One region of the Virgibacillus ainsalahensis genome, then DNA from elsewhere that is predicted to be linked to it. Evidence: riboswitches for the same ligand, from Rfam matches in the RefSeq annotation. Region 1 holds a riboswitch; each other region holds the start of a gene.

Region 1 (8,214 bases):
ATTTACAACAATTTGATGTAATTACAAAAATAAACGGAAATGAAGTTACATCTATTTTGGAATTAAGACAATTTCTATATTCTGAAGCATCAATTGGCGAAGAAGTAGAAATCGAATACTACCGCGACGGCAGCCAGGAGACTACAAACTTAGAATTGCAGGCGCAAGAGCAGGAACAGCCCCAGGCATAAACACAAACGATTATTTAAGAAAGACTCCTTCAAAGCACAATTGCTTCTGTGAAGGAGTCTTTCTGTTTAACCGAAAAACAAATCAAAAATATTACTCCCGGAAGAGCTTTGCTTATTGTAAAATTCACTGTATCCACAGTCCTTACAAAATACAACGATAAATTGATTCTTTTGGACATCAAACATTTTTGATAACCCAGTTCCGGTCATCGCCACTTCTTTGGTATCTGCATTAGTGCTTCCACATTTTAAGCATCCTTTATTTTCATTCAATCCAATCACTCCCTTATTAAGTGATACGGAGTGAACTAGTCAAAAGATTCATCTTCATACTTATTATGGTTCGGTGTTACACCATTATATTTACCATCAATATCTGACGACAAAAAGCCTTCCACATCTTCAACATCACCGACATTCTCATCACTGTTTGGATACATCTCATCATAATTATCTCGATCCCCATAAAAGTCAGATGGTGATTCGGATGTCCCATACCGGCTTACTTCCTGCCAGGTATCTTCCGCATCATACCCCACCTGATTTTCATCGGTAACTTCATCCGGATTAATGTTGGGGCTGAATACTTCTTCTTCAACTGTACGGCTACTCTCGAATATATTATTGCTCGCATGTTCAACACATCGATCTGTCGTAGGGACAGCAACTAATCGATCGAAAGGTATGTCCTGCCCACATTTAGAGCAGATTCCATAGGTCCCTTCTGCGATTGCATGCAGTGCTTCATTTATTTCTTCCAATTCCTTTTCGGCATGATCGTTTAATGCAATATCCTTTTCTCTTTCATACAGCTCTGTACCATGATCACCCGGGTGATTATCGTAGTTTGACAGTTCCCCCATTGATTCTTTTACCAGTTCAAGCGTTGTGCCAAAATGATCTTGCACATGATCAATTAATTCTGTTTGTCTCTCCATTAATGCAGCTTTACATTGTGCTATTTGATCGGCTGTGATCATTATGATCATCCTCCAAAAGTTTTAAAATGTACTAATCATACTATGTGTAAAAGCTGTATAATGATTCTTTAATGAAGCTCCCAAATCATGTCAATATGGGGAATGTCATCCTTTTTTCATTTTTAAGAGGAACCTCAAAACAAGGAATTTGCTTATGCTTTGTCGAAGAATGTAGTGAGAGAAGATAAAGGAGGATTTAATAATGCTGGCAGGTAATACAACAATCGGATTTATCGGAACCGGAGTAATGGGAAAAAGCATGGCGGCAAATTTGCAGAATGCTGGTTATTCAATCTCTGTTTATACCCGGACAAAAGGAAAAGCCGAGGAGCTTTTAACAAATGGCGCAGTGTGGAAAAGCACGGTTACAGAACTCACGCAATCGTCTGACGTAATTATTACAATGGTCGGCTACCCAGCAGATGTAGAGGAAATCTATTTTGGAAAGAACGGAATTTTAGAAAACGCGAAGGCAGAAACCTATGTAATTGACATGACTACATCAAAGCCAGCCTTAGCAATCAACATATATAATCAGGCAAAGCAAAAAAATATCCATGTATTGGATGCACCTGTTTCCGGTGGGGACGTCGGGGCTAAAAATGGCACATTAGCGATTATGGTAGGCGGAGAGCAGGACGTATATGACAAAGTCAAACCCATATTCGACATTATTGGTGAGAATATAATTTTACAAGGCGAAGCAGGCGCTGGACAACATACAAAATTAGCAAACCAGATTACGATTGCCTCTAACATGATCGGTGTTTGTGAAGCAATTTCCTATTCCAGGAAAGCAGGATTAGAACCAGAGCGTGTATTGGAAAGTATTACAACAGGAGCTGCAGGGAGCTTTTCATTGTCAAAACTCGGCCCCCGTATGCTAAAAGACGATTATGCTCCCGGATTTTATGTGAAGCATTTTATTAAGGACATGACGATAGCTCTTGAATCTGCACAGGAGATGGGTCTATCAACGCCAGGCCTCTCACTTTCATTAGATCTTTACAAAGAACTTGCTGAAAAAGGTGAAAATGATAGTGGTACACAAGCATTGATTAAACTTTTTGAGCAGTAGTAAAAAGGGAAACGGGAAAAATCATTCCTTCTTTTCCCGTTTCTCTATTTCATATTGTACCGTAAATGCGAGATCATCATTCCCAAAAAGCTGTAGGACATTCAACACTGTCTGATCTGGCATTTCATCGGATTCTTTTTTGGAAACCGTAAGCTCGAGCATTTCTCTCAACGCATTGTTCTTCGATTGACCAGGATATGTTTGTTCGTACAATGCCACTGGTTCAAGATTATTATTAATACACCACTGTGCATAAACCAAAATCATCATTCTTTCATCATTTTGATAACTTTCGATGACCTGTTTTTCCATTCCTTTCTTATCCATTCTATTCACAACCTTTTCGCAACATAAAAATCCACATAAATGTCAAAGCCTGTCTTAATTGCTCGGAGAGACTGCTATATTGACTTTCACTGAGATTTTCTTTATATACCCCAAACCCATCAACATACTTAAGATGTTCCTCTGCCGCAAGTTTTTGGAATTCCCATGGCATCATTGTATTGCAAATTGCCTTTTCGCCATGAAGTCGTGGGTAGCTGTTTACCCTTGGACCAGCTGTCGGTCCTAATATTCCAACACAAATGAACCCATTATCATTGACCACACGTTTCAGTTCTTTTAAAGCTTCAGCAGGAGAAGCCGTCCATTCCAATACATTGATTGCCATTATACCATCGAAGCTATTGTCTTCATAAGGCAGGTCACTCACATCCCCCTGCGTAAACTGAATCGGTTCTTTCACTGTCCGTTCATTCGCCAGTGCAATCATCTCACTGGATAGATCCATCCCGGATGCATGGTATCCTGCTTCATGCAATTTATAGGTACCATAGCCATCCCCACAGCCAATATCAAGGACTTCACATCCCGTTTTCATATGCTTTTGGACAAAAGGAATAATATCTTTTCTGCTTCCATTATCCCACATATTCCTGCTTCGTTCATTCCAAGAAACAGCCCGATTATCCCATTGTTCTTCAGCTTCCTTTTTCCAGTTAAATAAAACCATGCGCGCACCCCTTTACAATACTTTAGTAATTATATTCGATATAGCAGGCGGAATTCCTTTATATACATATATGTCATGTCAGCTAATTGATACGCTGCCAAAATTATGTACGTTCATATATGCAAAAAAGGCCTATCTCAAAAAATGAGATAAGCCTCCTAAAATACTCTATTATAGACGAACTACATTAGCTGCTTGTGGTCCGCGGTTACCTTCAACGATTTCAAATTCTACGTCTTGACCTTCTTCAAGTGTTTTGAAACCTTCAGCCTGAATAGCTGAGAAGTGTACGAATACATCGTCTCCATCTTCACGCTCGATGAAGCCAAAACCTTTTTCTGCATTAAACCATTTTACTTTACCAGTCATCTAAATGACCTCCCTATACAAATATCGTGCAAAGTATAATTGAATCATAAATACTTTTACACCACTTGTTAAAGAGATCGTAAAGTATTATTCAAACTTCAATTTCCTTTTGCTACTTTTAACTTTACCTCTTTCTAAAATAAAATGCAAGCGTTTAGCAAATTATTTTCAAATTAAAATACATCCCTCATCAATTGCATAATTCCAATATATACATAGGTTCTTCATTAAAATCAAAAAACTTTTAAAATATTCAATTTTCCCGTTGACAATTGGTATAATTGCATGTATATTTTAGCTTAATAAAATATTAAAGAAATTTTCTTATCCAGAGAGGTGGAGGGACTGGCCCTTAGATACCTCGGCAACAGACTCGTCTTGAGCACTGTGCCAATTCCAGAAGCGTAATGCTTGAAGATAAGATGGGAACAGTCACAGGCAAACCTCTTCTTATTTTCAAGAAGAGGTTTTTTTGTGTTTTAGGAAAGTATAAAACTTTCCTGTTGGATAAATGCAGCGAAAGACCAAATCTGCATGCTTGCCACTTCAGAAAAAATTAGGAGGAGGAAAAAGAATGAAACGTACGCTGGAAGATCGTTTAAAAGACGGAACTGTAATTGTGGGAGAAGGTTATTTATTTGAATTGGAACGCAGGGGATATTTACAGGCAGGATCATTCGTGCCTGAAGTAGCATTAGATAACCCTGAAGCACTTAAGCAAACGTATAGGGATTATATGAATGCCGGATCTGATGTTGTATTAGCTTTTACGTATAACGCACATAGAGAAAAAATGCGTATCATCGGTAAGGAAGAGTTATTAGAACCGTTGAACAGAGAAGCCATCCGTTTAGCGAAAGAAGTAGCAAAAGAAAACAAAGTGGAAGAAGCACTGGTTGCCGGGAATATATCAAACACTAATATATTTGATTCAAATGACAATGAATCAAAAAAGAAAGTACGAAATATGTTTGCTGAAATGGTGAAATGGTGTAAGGAGGAAGAAGTCGATTTCATTAATGGAGAAACCTTTTATTACCATGAAGAAGCTGAAATCGCCTTAGAAGAAATTTTAAAGCAGGATTTGCCTGCTGTAATCACATTAGGCTTAATGGGAGAAAACGTTCTAAGAGATGGATATACGGTCGAAGAATCCTGTAAAATACTTTCTGAAAAAGGTGCACTGGTTGTTGGAATGAATTGTTTTCGTGGCCCTCGGACGATGCAGCCCTACATAGCTGATATACGAAATCACGTAGATGGCTATGTCGGTGCACTGCCGATTCCGTATCGCACAACTGAAGAAAATCCGACATTTTTTAATTTGCCTGATGGAGGATGCAGCTGTCATTTACCTTTGGAGACAACTTTTCCCACCGCTTTAGACCCGCTTTATCACAATCGATATGAATTGGCTGAATGGGCAAAGGAAGCTAAGAACATCGGGGTTAATTATATCGGGTTATGCTGTGGTGCTTCCCCGGCAATGCTGCGTGCAGTAGCAGAAGCTGCAGGGGTTGAAACGCCAAATTCGAAATACTCCCCGGATATGGAGAAACATTTCTTGTTTGGAAAAGACGAAACGCTGAAGAAGCATAATTTACAATATCGATCGAAAGCTTAATTTCATTTATTAATAGTAACTTCATTGAGATACACCAGGGGAATATTACACGTTAAAAGAGAGGTTGGAAAAAAAGACAAAAACGTGATAAAATATCTTCTTGCAAGATTATAAAATTGAATACGACTACCATACGTTCTATATCTTGCAAATATATGAATGAATAGGTGGTAAAGAAAATGGAAGATAATTATCAGGTTTTATTGTACTACAACTATGTACAAATTGAAGATCCCGAAAGCTATGCAGCTGAACATCTTCAATTTTGCAAGGACTTAGAATTGAAGGGTCGAATTTTAGTAGCTCAGGAAGGTATCAATGGCACAGTTTCCGGGACCGTTGAGCAAACTGAAAAATACATGGAAGCAATGCATCAGGATCCACGCTTTGCTGATATGACATTTAAAATTGACGCACACGATGGCCATGCTTTCAAGAAAATGCATGTACGTCCAAGAAATGAATTAGTAACACTTCGCCTGGAAGATGATATTAATCCACACAAAACTACAGGACAGTATCTGGAGCCAAAGGAATTCTTCGAGGCAATGCAGGATGAGGATACAATTGTCCTTGATGCCCGCAATGATTATGAATACGATCTGGGACATTTCCGTGGTGCAATACGTCCGGATATTGAGACATTCCGCGAGTTACCGCAATGGGTGCAGGAAAACAAACATCTGATTGAAGGCAAGAAGATTCTAACCTACTGTACAGGTGGTATCCGTTGTGAAAAATTCTCTGGCTGGTTAGTTAAAGAAGGCTTTGAAGATGTCGCCCAGCTACATGGGGGAATCGTAACATATGGTAAAGATCCTGAAGTTCAAGGGGAATTATGGGATGGCAGATGCTATGTATTTGACGAGCGTATCTCTGTACCAATCAATCAAAAAGACCACGTTGTAGTCGGCGTAGACTATTTTGATGGTGAACTTTGTGAACGCTATGTAAATTGTGCCAACCCTGATTGTAATAAACAGATTATCAGCTCAGAAGAAAATGAGCATAAATATATGCGCGGTTGTACACATGAATGCCGTGTCAGTCCACGAAACATGTATGTAAAAGAACATGGATTATCACAGGAAGAAGTAGAGCGCAGACTCGAAAATCTTGGAGAAACATTGAAACAGGAAGCATAATAAAAAGACGACCTTGGCGGGTCGTCTTTTTATTTTCATTAAGGGGGATTGATGGCGATGTTTATGCTGATTCGGGTGATGATACGAAGGCTGAGGGCGATGTTTGTGCTGATTCAGGCGACGTGATGCCTGAGGTGATGTTCATGCTGATTAGGGTGATGACACGATTGCTGGAGGCGATGATTGCGCACATTCGGGCGATGACGCGTTTGCTGCTGGCGATGTTTGCGCACATTCGGCTGATGACGCGATTGCTGCTGGCGATGTTTGTGCTGATTCGGGTGATGACGCGAAGGCTGGAGGCGATGTTCATGCACATTCGGGTGATGACGCGATTGCTGCTGGCGATGTTCATGCACATTCGGCTGATGACACGATTGCTGCTGGTGATGTTCATGCACATTCGGGCGATGACGCGATTGCTGCTGGTGATGTTTGTGCTGATTCGGGCGATGACGCGAAGGCTGGAGGCGATGTTCATGCACATTCGGCTGATGACACGATTGCTGCAGGTGATGTTTGTGCTGATTCGGGCGATGACGCGAAGGCTGGAGGCGATGTTTGTGTACTTTCGGGCGATGAAGCAACATTAGAAAGTGAGATTTACAAAGATAAAGGTAATGCCGGAAATATCGCCCAAATATTTTGACATTAATAGGAGGCCTTGCTATCCTTTCATTAAAGGAGGCTCATTTCATATGGGTATTTATAATTTTTCTGCTAAAACCATGCAGGGAGAAGAAAAGTCTTTGGAAGATTACAAAGGAAACGTTCTTCTTATTGTTAATACAGCAAGCGAGTGCGGATTTACACCACAATTTGAAGGCTTGCAGAAACTATACGAACAATACAATGATCAAGGATTTGAAATTCTCGGATTTCCATGCAATCAATTCAATGAACAAGATCCAGGAACAGACGGGGAAATATCGAATTTCTGTCAAAAAAATTACGGTGTCACCTTTCCAATGTTTAGTAAAATTGATGTAAAGGGCGATAATGCCCACCCTCTTTTTAAATACCTTACTGATGAACAGAAAGGGATACTTTCCAAACAAATAAAATGGAATTTTACAAAGTTTCTCATCAACAAACAAGGAGAAGTCATCGACCGCTACGCACCACAGACCAAACCGGGAAGTATCGAAAAAGATGTAAAAAAAGTGATTGAATCTTGAAACACTCCAGTTTGAAAGCTTTGGTCTACTTTAAGGATCCACAGTCCTCAACATTTACCTAATCCTTATGCTAAAAAACGAGCGCAATTCTCGCGCTCGTTTTCAGCTATGATTAATATGCTTTTGCCCAATAAACCAGTTCTTTTGCTTCTTTGCCACAGCATACGCATGTATCTGCAACACTTTCCTGTTCAAATGGGATGCAGCGTGATGTTGCTGACGTTTCTTCCTTGATTTTTTCTTCACAGCCTGTATCCCCACACCACATGGCCTTAATATATCCCTGATTTTGATTGAGGTTTTGTTTAAACTCTTCCATGTCCTTAGCAACAGTTGTTTTCTCTTCACGATGAGCCAATGCTCGATCAAATAGATTTTGTTGAATTTCTTCCAACAGTGCAGGGACCCGTTCCTCAACCTCGCTTTGTGCTACAAATTCCTTCTCACCTGTATCACGGCGAACAAGTACGACCTGCTCTTTGTCAATATCTTTCGGTCCCATTTCTATACGGACAGGAATGCCTTTCATTTCATATTCATTAAACTTCCATCCGGGCATTTTGTCACTACCATCTATATCCACACGAATTAAGTTTTTTAATTGATCACGTAAATCATATGCCTTATCCAGCAC
Region 2 (8,214 bases), 110 kb from region 1:
AGGGCTTCTTGTCCGGGCTTCTGCAACAAGCAGAATCGGATGGTATGAGCGAACAACCCCTTAACGGAATAGCTTACGAGGTTGGAGATTATCTGGCAAATAGTGTAGAACCAGAGAACAGCGAACAAGCTGTCCTAAAAGAGTTGTGGACTGCATCCCAAGAAGAAAGGCAAGCAATTGCAAGTACAATGATGAAACTTGTTCAAGGTAAGAGTGAATAATTAATCACACTCATTTAGATGAATGCAAGGTAGTTATTGAATCGAAATAAAAAAAGGGCCGGGGATACCTTGCCCTTTTGTACTAATATACATATTGTATAACTGATTAATAATGTGCCGACAGTGACAAATCAAACATACTAAAAATCGACACAAAGAGTTCCCTATACCCTCAAACTTTTAACGCGTGCACTTAAACAACAAGCAAAAAAGCAAAAAACATGGCGTGCGTTGTAAAAATTTTGACAACTTGATTTAAATGTTATATATTAGAAAATAAAAAAATAAAACCTCTAATCGGTAAATACGCTTGTAGAGGCTTTATTTTGTCCACGATTTGTCAACACTGTCCAGGAAATTTCAACAGATTATACATTTGTGTATATATGCTATTTATGTGTTTGTTATCGTAAAGTGCATGTTCGTGGAGTTTGATAGGTCAACATTGACTATTTTTGGTGTGATTTATATTTGCAAGATATCAATGTTTTATTTAATTTGTACCAGTTGAGTGAAACAGGAACTTATGTGACATTTTAAAATGTCACATAAAAGTAACTAAAAGAAATAAAAATACGAAACGGAACGGATATACGTTCCTGTTTTGACAGGCTAATATATTCTATAAAAACAATAAAAGTAGGCTAAGGAAAAACCAAAAAATAAAGTCAAGTACGGGCGGCATGATGTAAATCATCGCCCATAAACCATGATATAACAGTCAATAATGACACCTGTTCCTCCAAAGAAAACTGTCATCCAGTTAATATGATTGTAATATATAGAATAAATGACTCATACAGACATGCTCATATTCAAAATATTACTCATAAATTTTTGGTTTGCAAATCTCTATTTTGTGTTATAATATACATAGAAACACAAAGCAGACATAAAATAATAAAGACCGAAGATATTGTGGTATCTTCGGTCAGCAATGAACCGCTTCCCCTTCGGGCCAGCGCAAGTAAGGAATAGACCTCACCATGACTGAAAATATCAGGGAGGTCTATTTTTTATGGTCGATGATCATCACAACAAGAGTTGCGAAAGTGATCATAATAACCATTGTCTCAAAAACAGACAATAGGCACCACCCCTTCGTTTTAGCGTATCGTATGACACCTACAACCGGCAGAAGTGCGCCGCCCTCCTTGAGAAAAACTACTATTGCATGTTTCACTTATACCACTGCCATTATTCTTTTGTAACTATCAAAGGATAAAATCTAAACTAAATAGAAGCAGAAACAGTAGCAAACATGAATCGCGCAGATTTTATGACTAGAGAGAAAGAGGCATTATGGCGTACCTCGCATTCAAGGATTACTTCCTGCATCTCAATTGTCTTATCATCCTCATGATCCCCCGAAAGTAGTATGAAAGAATGTAAAGTACCACAAATGACGATTGAAACATAGACACAGGGACCTGGAAGACTGGACCAAAACGCCTCATTCATAAGTGAGATCGACTGAATATGCTCTATACACGATTCCTCTTGCAATCTATTGTTCACTTTCCTCCGCTGTGGGTTTCCGGAGTCAGTGGACTAGGACCAGACTAGGCTCATTGTTCACTGAAAAAAGACGAATTCTGCATGTATTTCTTCGTCAATCTCAAGAATGGCGAATGAGTAATAGGGCTGTGTGCGTTTGTCTGTCGGTGAACCGGGGTTTAGTAACAGTACTTTTTTGAAATAACGGAGCAGTGGGATATGGGAATGGCCAAAAATAATCACGTCTACTTTTTCATCAGCAAAAGCTTCAAATGCTCTGGTTTCGGTTGTCTTTTTTTCTCCGTGGCCGTGAACGATACCGATACGAAATCCATTTATCGTTACCAGTTCTTTTGAAGAGAAATTTTTAGTAATACCCGCACCATCGACATTTCCATAAACGCCTTTAACAGGTCCATACTTTGCAAGCGCGTTGTATACATCCATAGAATTCCAATCTCCTGCATGTATGATCATGTCAGCTGTCTTTAATTCTTGAATAAGCCGGGTTGGCAACTCTTTCGCCTTGTACGGCATGTGAGTGTCTGCCATGATGATAATCCGCATTTTACACGCTCCTTCCTGTTTTGCCATTACCGGCATAGTGGTTATTAGGTGTCGGCAGGTTTCTAACCGGAAATATAATCATGATGGCCATTGTTGTTATTTGTATCAGCGGTGCTTGCGGGCGGCGCTATTATATCATATAATTCCTTTTATAAAGCATTGAAACGGCTTACATACCAACAAGGTATAGTAAATACATAGATTGTCAATTATGAAAAAAGCAACCCCTCACTAATGAGATTTTCCCCTATGTTATAATTATGTTAATAGACTAATTTCCCTGTGAAAGAAAGGATGGATGGTGTGAGTAAGCAAAAGAAAGGAACATGGGCAGAGGCCAAAAAGCGCTGCCGTCTAAATCAGGCGGATATTCAAATGGCAAAAGAGCTTGGCATGAAACCAAAGAGTCTCATTAAAAATATTCCTCCCCCTTCCCAGCAATGGAAAGCACCGGTCAAGATATGGGTTCGTGATTTATATGAGAAAAAATTTGGAAAGGTACTTGATCAAAAATGAATGAAGAACATAAAGCACTTCCTGAAGAAGAAATACGTGCCATTTTGCGTGAGGAGCAGCCTTATATACTTCATAGAATTCATCTTTTCCCATTATGAGAGAATCGCCTTCTAGGAATTGATTATCTCCAGCATTTAAAATTGGTTTGTGTGTTTCAATTTCTTCTTGACCCCCCTCATACCACACAGTATTCCCGGCTACATATACGTTTTCTCATCTGGGTGTTTGAAGACAACTCCACCCATACATGAGCAGCAACTTCCAGTATTTTTCCTCTACCATGCTCGTCTTTTGTTTTGATTAATTTAATATCCTCAAAAGCTGTATCTTCTTGAAGAACTTCTACATTTTTGAATCCAGCTGTATACGAATAGATATATGCTTTTGGATATCCTTCATTAGTTGCAAAGATAAAGTCATTTCCTCATATGAATAAAATGATTTATTATCATTCATAATCTTATCTAGTTTTTGTTTATGTGACCGGCTGAGACCTATTTTTGCTACGCTTTTATAGCTTAAACTTCTAATCCTGCAATCCCGAAACCACCAGGTCCAGAATGAGTTGAAATCATAGCACCTGCCTGCATCCATTTTATATTAATGAAACCATGTTCTATTGCGATTTCATCCATTCGCTGCTTAATCCCTTCATCAAGACCGATAGAGTAGATTAAATAGAGTTGGTTCCGATCAATGTCGTATTGATTTAAATAGTCTCGCATAAGTTTTTCTGAAACCTTACTCATTTTTCCGCGATATTTTTTATTAGAAACAAGTTTCCCGTCGATTAATTCAATTCGAGGCTTTAATTTTAACAAAGCCCCACCGAGATAAGCCACATTACTTACACGTCCACCAGCTCTTAAAAATTCCAGGCTGCCGGGGACGAAAGCGAGTTTTGATTTAGGAATAATAGCTTTAATTTTTTCTACTAATTGATTAGGTTCCATCGTGGGTTCCTGCTCTATTAGTGTAACAGCATACATCACAATAGCGGTTAATCCACCTGTAACATTCAAAGCGTCAATGAGAAAAAGGTTGTCAAATTCTTCTGATGCAATCACTGCATTTTGAAAGGAGGAAGAGGCCTTTGACGTATAGCCATTATGAACAATGATGCAATCAGGAAAGTCTGCATTTATCTTTGTGAAAAAATTATGATATTCATGGGAATTTGTAGATGTTGTAGATGGTATATTTTTGGTACGGTCATAATAGTCATAGATTTCCTGTACGGGAAGGGAACCATCCAAATAATCCTCACCATCCATGATGACGTGCATTGGGACGACTTGAACATCATGTTCTAAAGCTAAATCTTCCGGTATATCTGCGCCACTCTCTGTCGATAAAATAATTTTTCTCATCATTTGCCCCCATTTCCATATAATCAAGCTGTTCCTGTGTCATTTTTATATACTACTATAAATATACACGAAAAGGGAAAGGGATACATGGTTTTAAAAAAATTGGGTTAGTGAGTGGAATGATGCAACTGGTATCTATGATAAAATGATAGAATGTATATAGGGAAATACAACGCACTGATTACCAATTTAGGAGTGGAACAACTTTGGACAAAAAAGATATAGCAAATATCCGTAAACAATTTAAAGTGGATAATGATTTATTGAAAATAGATGAAATTTTTAATGTGTACATCATGAAAGAATCCAGTGATATTTACCATCACCAGAGTTCGCCATTTGAAATGCTGGAGATTGATCAGAAAGAGTTGTTTATGGACAATTTTAAAAAAGTATTATCCGGTCAATTGGATGAAAAGTTATTTGAATTAAAGTTTCAGCGTGATGTGGAAAACAACAGTCAGCTCATTCTCCATCAAGGTCTTTTAAGTAATGATACAGAAGAATGGAAGGGGCATATGCTTCAGCTCGTAGAAAAAATGCTGAAGGATAAACAATACGAAATGGATATTGTTGTAACCTTTATTCGGGGAGAATATATGAAACCGATGAAGAACATGAGTGACGAGGCGGAAGAAAGTGAACGGGACAGGGTTTATTCCCATCCCTTTATTTTATGCAGTATGAACAAAACGCAGGATCCGAAAAAAGAATTACTTTTTGATTATGTCGAAAAGGAATTTAAATATAATATTGTTGTAGATCCAATTATCAATTTAAAAGCTCCCATATCAGGATTTCTATTTCCTTCTATCACGGATAATGCTGCGGATGTCAACCATGTTCTTTATTCGTCAGGGAAGAAGAATGAACTGAATTATCATTTTATAGAAGAAGTTTTAAATGCGGAAGAAATTATGACTGCTGCACAGGATAAATTAGTTTTTGAGGAAATTGTGAAAAACGTAGCTGGTGATCAAAAAATCAATACATCCACACTTTCGAATGTATACGAAGAGATTCATCGGGTCACAGAAGAACATGAAGAGGAAGATATACCGAAATTAGACTATAAAGATGTGGAACAGGTTTTAACAAGCAGTGGAATAGAAGATGTTAACACCGAAAAGGTTGAGTCCGCTTTTAAAACGGTGATTGATGATGAACGTTATGAGTTTAAAGCAAACAACATTGTACCGAAATATACTTCAAAATCTATCAAAATAGAGACGAAAATAGCGAATATCTCCATAAGTCCACAAGACTTAAGCCATGTCCGTCAAGTTCATTTCAATGGAAAACGTTTCTTGATGATGGAAGTGGAAGAAAACACGGTGATTGAAGGCTTTGAAATGATTCCGGAAGCTTTAATTCAACAAGCGCCGGAGGACAATGATACATCGGAGTAGAATGGGAAATATAACGCACTGTTATACTGATTGTAGTGCCAACACTATATTGTGGTTATATCATTTTTGTTAGATAAATTAGTGTAAAGTCAGGGTTTTCGCTATACTTCTAATATATTTCACTGTTTTCTTAGAGAAACTCTTGGTTTAACTGCTGAAAAAACAAAAACTTCACTTGACAGTTTTACTAGTATCCGATAAGATGTGAAGAAATCTTAAAAATTTAAAAATTAAATAAAGCAATTCCTTATCAAGAGTCGGGGGAGGAACTGGTCCTGTGATCCCGCAGCAACCGTTACTTGAAATACAGTAAAACGGTGCTAATTCCAGCAAGCATCCGCTTGAAAGATGAGTAAGTGTGTAAAGAAATTTAACCTCTTCCTCATCGGGAGAGGTTTTTTTCATTCTAATTGGAATAGATAGGAATCAATTACTGGGTATAATATTGTTTGAAAACCAAGTAATTTCATAAGGTAAGTTTAATTAATTTTAGGGAGGTGGTTAAAAAAGCAATAAATTACCTTCATGACCTGTCTATTAATTTATCACACATTACACATTACAAACCAAAATTAAAAATTTATGAGGAGAGATTACATTGACAAAGACTGATAGCTTGTACAAAAAATCGTATTTTAACCGGATTACTGAATTAAAGGAATATGCTCCAGAAGTATTTCAATCCTTTTTTGCATTTAATGACAAGGCATTGGCAAAAGGGAATTTGTCCGTAAAATCGAAGGAATTAATTGCCGTGGCGGTGGCACACATAACTGGCTGCCCGTACTGTATTGATTTACATGTGGGTAATGCAAAGAAAAATGATGCTGATAAAGAGGAAGTGGCGGAAGCTATTTTTGTGGCAATAGCATTAAAGGCAGGATCGGCAGCCGCACACTGTGTGAACGCCCTGAATGCATTTGACGGGCAAGGTGATGATGAGCTTTATAAAGCATCCTATTTCAACAGACTTAAGGAATTTGGTGAACTCAATGGTGATACATTCAAGGCATTTGCGGGATTTGATCAAAAGGCCATCAAGGCAGGTAAACTGACAGAAAAGGAAAAAGAGTTAATTGCAGTGGCGTCAGCACATACAACAGGGTGCGCTTATTGTATTGACTTGCATACGAAAAATGCTAAGAAAACAGGAGCAACTCTAGAGGAAATTTCTGAAGCTATTTTTGTAGCGGTAGCTTTAAAAGCAGGATCAGCAATTGCACATAGTGTGAATGCATTAAATGCTTACGACGAGGCTTAAGTCGTAAGCAAAGACCACTTAAAAACAAGGGAAAAGGAGTTCTAACAATGACAAAACAAATTCACTTAAATGGATTTATTCAAAATTCACCTTCCCCACACTCCACGGGATTGTGGAAACATGAAAAAGATCAGGGGACAAATCATAACCGACTGTCTTATTGGACGGAAACAGCAAAAGTTTTAGAACGCGGGAAATTTGATGCAATGTTTATCGCCGATGTTCTAGGGACGTACAGTGTATATGGGAATAGTCATGAAGCAGCTGCTCAACATGCTGTCCAACTTCCAGCCCATGATCCGCTGATCCCAATTTCCGCAATGGCCGCGGTAACTGAAAATCTTGGCTTTGCGCCAACGATTTCCGCTACATATGCGCAACCATACGCACTTGCGAGACAATTATCAACACTTGATCATTTAACGGAGGGAAGGGTTGCATGGAATGTGGTGACATCTTATCTCGAAAGCGAAGCAGTTAATCTCGGGCTTTCCGGTCGTCTTCCAAAGGAACTCCGTTATGACCGTGCCGATGAGTTCCTCGAGGTCGTCTATAAACTCTGGGAACACAGCTGGGATGATGATGCGGTTGTTCATGATCGAGAAAATGATACATTTGCACATCCTGATAAGGTTCGATTGATTAATCATGAAGGCGAATTCTTTAATGTACCGGGTCCGCATTTGGCCGAACCTTCGCCCCAACGTACTCCGGTTTTATTTCAGGCAGGAGCTTCACCAAAAGGACGCGACTTTGCGGCTAAACATGCCGAGGCTGTCTTTACCAAAAATCATTCGCTGGACGCATTAAAAGCCTATGTTGCAGACATCCGGAAGCGAACACAGGAACAGGGCAGAAACTCGGAGGATGTACTCATTTTTCCAATGATCCTGCCAATCATCGGGGCAACGGAAGAAGAAGCGTATGCGAAATATAGAGATTTGACCAACCATGTCAGCTATGAAGGAACAGCTTCTCTTCTTTCCGGTCACACGGGAATTGATTTTTCCAAATACGATCCAGATCAGTATATTGAAGATATAGAAACAGAAGCGGTTCAGGGAAATCTGGATATGTATACGAAAGATCCTAATAAAAAATGGACACTGCGGGAGGCCGTCAAAAATCACGGGCTTGGTAATGGCACCGTGAAGTTTATCGGTACACCCGAACAAATTGCGGATCGAATCGAGGAATGGGCTGTGGAAGGTGATGTTGATGGGTTTAATATCGCACAGACCTACTCACCGGATACATTTCGAGAGTTTGTGGATTTAGTTGTACCTGAGCTGCAGAGACGTGGCATTTACCGGACGGAATATGAAGGAAAGACGCTAAGGGAAAATATGTTTGGGAAAGGGCGTGCCCATTTG
Region 3 (8,214 bases), 240 kb from region 1:
TAATTAACCATTAAGTCACTCCGTTGACTGGTAGCCGCAGCAGTGGCATAATTCCCTATTCCAGCGGACGTGATAAGTGTCATATGAAACATCACTAACTTGTCGGAAAATGCTTGAGTTGTTGAGTTACTTACACCTACATCAGGTAATTGTGGAGATTCAATATCATCTTTCATGAGTGTATCAACAAGAACCTTTATATGTTTCTGAGAGATCTCTTTTCCCCTTAGCATAAAATCTTGTACTTCTTTAGATGGTGATGTTTGAGCAAAAGATAAGCACAATTTCACACCTACCGAGTTTGTTGCTACATTTTGATACAAATGGGAAATTTCAATGGCACTTAATGGTCGTTTATCACTGAAAGGATTTAAGCCACTCAAATATTTTTTACTATCTACGTAATCCGTTTCTTTAGGAACTTCAATATAAGGATGTCTAGTATTTATTCCTTTTGAAAGGGCAACTTCGCTTGAACGGTTAAAAAGTGTAGCTGTTTCCGTTAAACCCTGTGTAAAGTAATCTCGTATATCTTCTCTGGCACTCATAGAGACAGCACCACTGTACGTTAGCATTCCTACTTTCGCCATATGGTTCACATAGGTTAAACAAAACATGTCAGAAAAGAGCCATGGAGCATTCATATTTACATCTTGTTCGGTAAATCCGTTTGGAACGGCATAATTTTCAATTTGAAAAATACCGTGTAACTGTTGCAGATGATTGGAAGAAATATCATAAGCATACTGTACAACAGGTTTTATATCTGGGTCTTCAATATATTTCAACATAAAACTTAAGATACATTTCGACATACTATCATTCATATATCCAGTCCAAAGCGTACCAATCTCAGCGGATGTTAGATTTATTTTCTTTTCACTCATTACGAACCTCCAGTAGTTAAGTATACATCCGTTATTATGTACAAGGTTGATTTATTTTATTAGAAAAATTTATACAATATAAGCAAATCAACTTTAAAGGGAAAAGCAGAAGGGATCAACCAATAGAAGGGTTATCAGATAAAAATATTTTAGGATAGTACCAAAAATGCAAGGGTTCATCAAAAAGTCAACTACAGAAATGGATTGCAGGCTGCAAATTTCACCAAAGATTCACCTTCCATTTTCAGTCTAGGAAAGTGGAAGAAAATATGGTTGATTTGATGTAGGCGTCAAATATCCCCATGTATAGTCATGAGGAATATTAACTAAGCCGGTTGAACATTGCGTGATTACTGGTAAAATAATTTTTAGAAATAAAAAATATCAAGGCAAAGGAGGGACGTACACAGAATCATTTTTCCTGTGTGCAAGGAAATGAAGAAAATCGTATATGCCATCGTATTATTTAGTTTTATTTTATTGGCTGGATGTAGTGAAAGTGACGGAACCTCATCGGAATCGGAAGTAAGCTCCGCTGACGGGGAAGAGGTAACTGAACAAGATACTGAAGAGGAATCGGAAATTGAACCGGAACCAGTGGATTCTTTGGGATATGACCAATTTGAAATTGAATCCGACGATACCATCGCCTGGATGAATGCAGGGCCAGGTGAATATGGTGGAGAGAATTTCAATGAAGAAGCAGTAAAAGCTGAGATCGATCAGTGGCCGGAGGGACTGGAACCGGAAGAATATTTCCACGGTATTGTTGGACTGACTGCAGGTGACTACCGTGAATATCAGGGGACCCTCGACACGGTGGATGTTGAATTTGAAAAAATCACAGCTGCGCCTGACGGGGAACCAGGAGATGAAGAAGCAGCATACATACCGGATATGAATGTACAAATTCTTCTGGACGCTAGTGGAAGTATGGCGGGACAGGTGGATGGCGGGGTGAAAATGGATCTGGCCAAAGACGCCATTGCCGACTTTGCAGGAAACCTCCCCGAACATGCTAATGTATCACTGCGTGTATACGGTCATGCTGGAACCAACCAGCTGGACGGGAAAGAAAAATCCTGTTCTACTACTGAAGAAGTGTATTCTCTAGGGGAATACAAAGAGGAAAATTTCACCGAGGCATTGCAGGCGTTTTCTCCGACCGGCTATACACCGCTTGGGCTGGCTATGGAAGAAGCAGCGGCAGACTTGGAAAACCTTAAAGGTGATGATGTTCAGAATGTCGTTTACGTAGTGAGTGACGGAAAGGAAACCTGCGGAGGTGATCCAGTCGCCGAGGCAGAGGCGATGCAGTCCTCTGATATTGGCGCCATTGTCAATATCATTGGTTTTGACATTGAGGAAGCTGAACGGGAGGCTCTGGAAGCAATCGCTGCAGCAGGACCTTCGAGGAAGAACGGAGTGCTCTTATCGATGAATGGTATGACTGGGTCAGTGAAAATGTTTCGACCAACTATGAACAGGTCAGTGAATATGTAGACCTCTCCAATGAATACTCCACGGAGGCGGTCGATTTGAACAATGAGGAAGAAAGCAGGCAGAAGGACCTGACACGGTATATGGAAGAGATTATGGAAGACGTGGATGCGATAGAAATCCGAAGCCTCCTTTCCGACCGTGCTTTGAACATGCGTCAGCATATCCGGAGTGAATTTCTCGACATGCGCCAGGAAGCTCGCGAAAAAGGCCTGGATATCAGACAGGAGGTACGGGAGCGAGGACTGGATGAGAGACAGGAATTAAGAAATATGGATTAGGGAGATGCAGAAAAAAAGGGACTTGGCCTTTCAATTCAATGCCAAGTCCCTCTTTCTATGTGATTAATTTTTATTAACAGATGCATCATAGATGGATTCAACTGCTTCTTTTAACGTTGCATTGAATTCTTCATCAGACTGATTGACATTCAGGTTTGCGCTTAACGCTCTTGAGAAGCTGGCGATTAATCCATCATTTTCTTTTAATTTTTCATTTGCTTCTTCCAGGGAATAACCGCCTGAAAGTGCAACAACTCGTACAACACGTGGATGATCGATTAATTCTTTATACGCATTTGGAGTTGTTGGGATTGATAATTTCAGCATGACATTCTGGTCTGCATTTAAATTATTCAAATGCTTCAATATCTCATCTTTTAATATTTCTTCGGATTGTTCTTTGTCTTTACTATGGATATCTACTTCCGGCTCTATAATTGGTACAAGCCCGGCTTCAATAATTTGGTTTCCTATCTCAAATTGCTGGTCAACGACTTCTTTAATTCCCCCAGTATTTGCTTCTTTAATGACTGAGCGCATTTTTGTACCAAAAATATGGCGTTCGTTCGCGCGGTTTAGTGTTTCCTTCAAGTTATCAATTGGTTTCATTTTCTGTACGCCGTTGGAGATGTCAGCCAATCCTTTGTCGACTTTTAAAAATGGTACAACACCTTTTTCTTCAGCCAGATAGTCACCAGTGTATTTGCCTTCGATTTCACGATCCATTGTTTGCTCAAATAAAATGGCTCCAAGAATATGCTCAGGATCAAAAGCAGGTGAGGTAATGATTCGTGTACGCATTGCATGTACAAGATCGAACATTTCCGTTTCATTTGAATAATCATTTTCAGAAACACCGTAACTCGCTAATGCTTTTGGAGTACTACCGCCACTTTGGTCCAGTGCTGCGATAAATCCTTTTCCGTTCTTGATTTTTTCTAATTGATTTTCCTGCATTTACTCCACTCCTTTTCAGTCGTCAGATTTTTTTCTACAAGGCAGAAGAAACTCCCACATTCTCATTGTATCACTTTACGGATGGTTGGGCTAAAAATGAGGAAGTCTAAAACCAGTTTATCCATAAGATGCCCCCCATGTCCTTTAGACAGAAGGGGAAAGGGAAATTACTTCCATATTTCTTTTGCTGTGTCGACAATATATTTTAATTTTGCCCACTGTTCATCTTCTGTTAATTTATTCCCGTGGTGAGTCGATGCAAAGCCACATTGTGGACTGATGCATAGCTGTTCAAGCGGCACATATTTAGATGCTTCTTCAATACGAGACTGAATGACTGCTTTATCCTCCAGTTCACCGGACTTGGATGTATACACACCAAGAACTACACGTGGTCCGCCGTCTGGGATATGTTTCAACGGTTCAAAGCTTCCAGAACGATCATCATCGTATTCCAGGAAGAACCCGTCCACTTTTTCTTTGGCAAAGAAGGTAGGTGCGATTTTTGCGTAGCTGCCCTCAAACGCCCATGCAGACTGATAGTTTCCACGGCATAGATGTGTTGTAATCGTTAAATCTTCCGGCTGTCCTTCCAATACTCCATTTAACACGCGTATCGCTAAATCAATACGTTCCTCACGTGATAATTCGGTGTCTGCAAAAGGGATGTCCGGTGCAGAGAGACCTGCAATATATACATCATCAAGCTGAAGATAACGGCAACCTGCATCATAGAAAGCTTTGATAGCATCACGATACGCCTGGACAACGTCTCCTGCAAAGTCTTCAATGTCGGGATAGATTTCAAAATTTGGAATACCTGCATTAAAGAGCTGGTTCGGACTTGGAATGGTTTGTTTTGCAATGGCACGATCACCAACGATTTCTTTAAAATCCTTGAACTGTTGAATATGTGGATGGTTCTCATTAAAGGATACTTTTCCGCTAATACGAACATCATATTTTTCTGTTTCCACACCAACGAAATTAAATCCGTGCTCCGGTACATATCCTTCCACACCACTTAGTTCCTCTAGGAAGTCTGTGTGCCAGAAACGGCGACGGAATTCTCCGTCTGTCACGGCACTCAAACCAACTTCAATCTGCTTATCAACAATTTTTTTAATTTCTTCTGTTTCAATTTGGTACAGTTCTTCTGTTGAAATGACTCCTGTCTCTCTGTCTTTACGTGCCTGGTGGATGCGTTCCGGTCGTAATAGACTTCCTACATGATCTGCTCGAAATGGTGCTTTTACTGTTGTCTTTGTCATTTAATCTCCCTCTTTCCCAAAAATATTTGTGAAGATAATCGAAAGCGTTTCTGCAATTAAAAAATCCCCTTCTTTATAAGAAGAGGCTTGTGGTTACGAAATGTTCGCTCTTCTTATCTTCAAGTAAATTCTGCTGGAATTGGCACAGTACTTATAATTAGTCCGCTGCCGAGGCTTCAAAGGGCCAGTCCCTCCACCTCTCTGGATAAGAATGTGTTACTTATTTAATTATTAATGTTAAAGATACAGATATTTAAACAGTATGTCAATACGAAAATTGAAAAAATTAAATAAAATCTTAGTTGATTTAGAAGCAATTGCATTATAATGGTGCTTCGATTTTACCCGGGATGTCCATATTTGCAGCTGTTTCCATTTTATCTTTTGGAAAAATAAACGCCCATGGGACACTTGTTTTTGCGGGAATCTCTAATCTTGGAATTGTAAATACATTGCTGGCAATTGTTTGGTTATGCTGGTTAAAGGTCAGGGTTTTATTTTCAAATTTAATCGTTTCATCGGTCCCATTTTGGACAAGGACACTGATTAATAGATCCCCAAGATAATTGGTCGCGTTCCATAGAGGGATGTAAGTAACTTCATCTGTTACCTGTCTCTTTGTTTCTTCAAAAACTTTTATAATCTTTTCTCTATCCTTGTCAGGAAGCGCCTGCTCCCACTTTTCTTCAAACTGGAGTTCCTGCATCGTTAACACCTCATTATTCGGTCATATTCGGGGCGAATTTCAGACTATATAGACAGTTTATATTTTTTATGACAAAACAACAAACGATAAGAATACAGACTTTGCTAACAAACCTACTCTCATTGGATGGCATAGCAGCGTTCTAATATTCAATGACAAATGTAACTATTCAAAGGACATGAAAATTATCATACTTAAAACATAATAAAAGAAAGGATGTAAAATATGACGATTGCTTCTATGCGAAATGTTGTAAAACGATACGGGTCAAATGTTGTGCTGGACTATATAGACCTGAATATACAAGAAGGGGAAATTATTGGTTTGCTTGGTCCAAACGGGGCAGGCAAAACGACATTAATTCAGACATTGATTGGAATGACGCCTTTTGAGCGCGGAGAGGTTAGTATATTCGGTCAATCCAAAAATCCCTTCTCCAATCAGAATAAAGGAAAAATAGGGCTTGTTACTCAAGAGATCACAATATTTGAAGAGTTGACGGCAAAGGAAAACTTACAATTCTTTGCAGGTGTCTATGGTCTAAAAGGAGAAGATAAGAAGATTCGAGTGGAAGAAGCATTGCGATTTGTCGGTTTGGGAGATAAATCCAAACAGACACCGGCCAAATTTTCCGGTGGTATGAAGCGAAGATTAAATATTGCGTGTGCATTGACACACAGGCCAACGTTTTTAATTATGGATGAACCAACTGTCGGTATTGATCCACAATCAAGAAATTATATTTTAGAAGCGGTGAGAAAGTTAAGGGAGAATGGTACGACAATATTATATACCACCCACTATATGGAGGAGGTTCAAGCAATTGCTTCCAGAGTGGTGATTATGGATCAGGGGCAGATTATAAAAGAAGGCACAGTAGATGAATTGATTCAAACGATTCAACACGAAGAAAAAGTAAAAATCGATGTGACCAATTCTGACAGCGTTCCAGTAAACCGCCTGGAAAAAATCACCGGAGTGAAAAAGGTTATGGTATCAGGAAGTCAGATAACTGTAATTTCTGCCTTTAATTCTGGTAATCTAGATCGAATCATCTCACTTGTGAAGGAGCACGCTGGAGTAATTGGAATCCAATCAGATAAGCCAGATTTAGAGGATGTTTTTCTGACGTTAACTGGGAAGCAGCTTAGGGATCAGGGGGGAGAATAATGAGGGTTCTTTCAACGATCAAATTTACGGCATTAAGAATGCTCAGAAACTATATTGTTTTAATCCTGCTGCTTGTAGTGCCCATTATTCTACTTTCCGTTTTTTCTTTCATTCTTTCAGGTGCTGAAACAGACGCAGGAGAACCTTATATAAATGAAAATGCAATTACGATGGTGCTTGTCTTTCAGTTATTTGGTGGTTCGGTTGTAATGAATTATATTTATATTGATTTCTTTACGGAAAACAAAAAAAGAATTTATTCTTTGCCCTTTAATCAAACCATGTATGCTTTTTCCATTATGATGTGTGGGATCATATTTTCCATTTTACTGGGTATTATTCTCATGGCCTTTTCGCAATTTGTTTTGGGGGTCACCTGGGGAAACTGGCTATGGGCGATTTATATCATTTCCCTAATGGCGATTTTATCCAGTGTTGTTTGCTTGATCTTCACATTCTCCGTGAAAAACTTTAAGGTTGCAGAACGGTTAAGTGAAGTGTATGGGGTTGGTTTTGTTGTTTTGGCGGGGTTATTTTTCCCGATGCCGGAAACCGCAGTTTTTGACTTTGTCAATACTTATGTAAATCCACTAACTTTATCGATAGAAGCGATTTATGAGATGAAGAACGCTAACGTGGCAGAAGCGTGGTTTCCAGCTAATATTCTCCTGATTGCGACGGTCATTCTCTTTATTCTAATGCTTGTTATGGGAAGGAGGAAAATAATATGACAATTTTTCATTTTGCTTTAAAAAGAAGCTTCAGTAACAAAACAAATATTGCTTTCCTCATGCTTTTTCCCGTCGCGTGTATTTTTTTCCCTGAAGGAGAATATTGGCCATTTCTTCCTTATGGTTACCAGTATTTTGGAATATTGCTTTTATTTGTCGGTATCCGTTTAGCAACCATTATGCTTGAGGATCGTTCAAAAGGAGTAGTTAAACGGTTGGCGGTAGCACCGGTTACCCATTTTCAATATTTAAGTCAAAACCTTTTAGCTTATGTTTTCATTTTAATACTTCAATGTATTATTGTTGTTTATGGTGGCGTGCTTTTTGGGCATGAACTTTATCAACCAGGCTGGCTATTACTTTTATATGTTTCTTTCAGCTTTACTTCATTAGCTATTGCGTTAGCATGGATTTCCATTTATCGTAATAAGGATACATCATTTCTAATTTATATGTCACTTATCATCTTGGTTGTTTTAGTGAGCGGCATCATTGTTCCATTGGAAATGTTTCCTGATCTGTTAAAGCGGATTGCTGTTATATTTCCTACGTACTGGCTTGTCGAAGGGCTTGATTGGATCGTTTTTGGAGAAAGTGTTTCTGAATTTCTGCTAATTAATGGCGTATTATGGCTATATACAATCGTTTTTATGATCATTGGCAGTGTAAGAAAAATTAACTAGCGTTTACTAGATAGATTAGGGTGAATGT

Evidence for each region. A riboswitch is a leader RNA that binds a small molecule or an ion and turns the genes downstream of it on or off. The one in region 1 is predicted to bind S-adenosylmethionine.
Region 2: another riboswitch for S-adenosylmethionine. It lies ahead of ACZ427_RS14255 (carboxymuconolactone decarboxylase family protein); the one in region 1 lies ahead of ACZ427_RS14910 (homocysteine S-methyltransferase family protein).
Region 3: another riboswitch for S-adenosylmethionine. It lies ahead of ACZ427_RS16070 (5-methyltetrahydropteroyltriglutamate--homocysteine S-methyltransferase); the one in region 1 lies ahead of ACZ427_RS14910 (homocysteine S-methyltransferase family protein).

The regions. Positions count from the first base shown of each region.
Region 1 is NZ_AP043943.1:3,020,824-3,029,037, forward strand. It holds gene ACZ427_RS14875 (S1C family serine protease) at 1-191, shown strand, start outside; gene ACZ427_RS14880 (zinc ribbon domain-containing protein) at 258-464, opposite strand; gene ACZ427_RS14885 (TraR/DksA C4-type zinc finger protein) at 500-1,171, opposite strand; gene ACZ427_RS14890 (NAD(P)-dependent oxidoreductase) at 1,374-2,249, shown strand; gene ACZ427_RS14895 (hypothetical protein) at 2,271-2,576, opposite strand; gene ACZ427_RS14900 (class I SAM-dependent methyltransferase) at 2,578-3,264, opposite strand; gene ACZ427_RS14905 (cold shock domain-containing protein) at 3,436-3,633, opposite strand; SAM riboswitch class I at 3,955-4,057, shown strand; gene ACZ427_RS14910 (homocysteine S-methyltransferase family protein) at 4,208-5,257, shown strand; gene trhO (oxygen-dependent tRNA uridine(34) hydroxylase TrhO) at 5,437-6,402, shown strand; gene ACZ427_RS14920 (hypothetical protein) at 6,294-6,995, shown strand; gene ACZ427_RS14925 (glutathione peroxidase) at 7,101-7,580, shown strand; gene proS (proline--tRNA ligase) at 7,693-8,214, opposite strand, start outside.
Region 2 is NZ_AP043943.1:2,914,965-2,923,178, reverse strand. It holds gene ACZ427_RS14285 (DUF3243 domain-containing protein) at 1-221, shown strand, start outside; gene ACZ427_RS14280 (metallophosphoesterase family protein) at 1,797-2,285, opposite strand; gene ACZ427_RS14275 (hypothetical protein) at 2,589-2,801, shown strand; partial or broken gene ACZ427_RS14270 (MBL fold metallo-hydrolase) at 2,844-3,162, opposite strand; gene ACZ427_RS14265 (DegV family protein) at 3,320-4,171, opposite strand; gene ACZ427_RS14260 (DUF4317 domain-containing protein) at 4,378-5,580, shown strand; SAM riboswitch class I at 5,825-5,935, shown strand; gene ACZ427_RS14255 (carboxymuconolactone decarboxylase family protein) at 6,173-6,841, shown strand; gene ACZ427_RS14250 (LLM class flavin-dependent oxidoreductase) at 6,889-8,214, shown strand, end outside.
Region 3 is NZ_AP043943.1:3,264,718-3,272,931, reverse strand. It holds gene ACZ427_RS16090 (DUF3231 family protein) at 1-887, opposite strand, end outside; gene ACZ427_RS16085 (VWA domain-containing protein) at 1,323-2,390, shown strand; gene ACZ427_RS16080 (hypothetical protein) at 2,426-2,668, shown strand; gene ACZ427_RS16075 (fructose bisphosphate aldolase) at 2,732-3,625, opposite strand; gene ACZ427_RS16070 (5-methyltetrahydropteroyltriglutamate--homocysteine S-methyltransferase) at 3,793-4,896, opposite strand; SAM riboswitch class I at 5,007-5,108, opposite strand; gene ACZ427_RS16065 (SLAP domain-containing protein) at 5,219-5,602, opposite strand; gene ACZ427_RS16060 (ABC transporter ATP-binding protein) at 5,828-6,772, shown strand; gene ACZ427_RS16055 (ABC transporter permease) at 6,772-7,503, shown strand; gene ACZ427_RS16050 (ABC transporter permease) at 7,500-8,186, shown strand.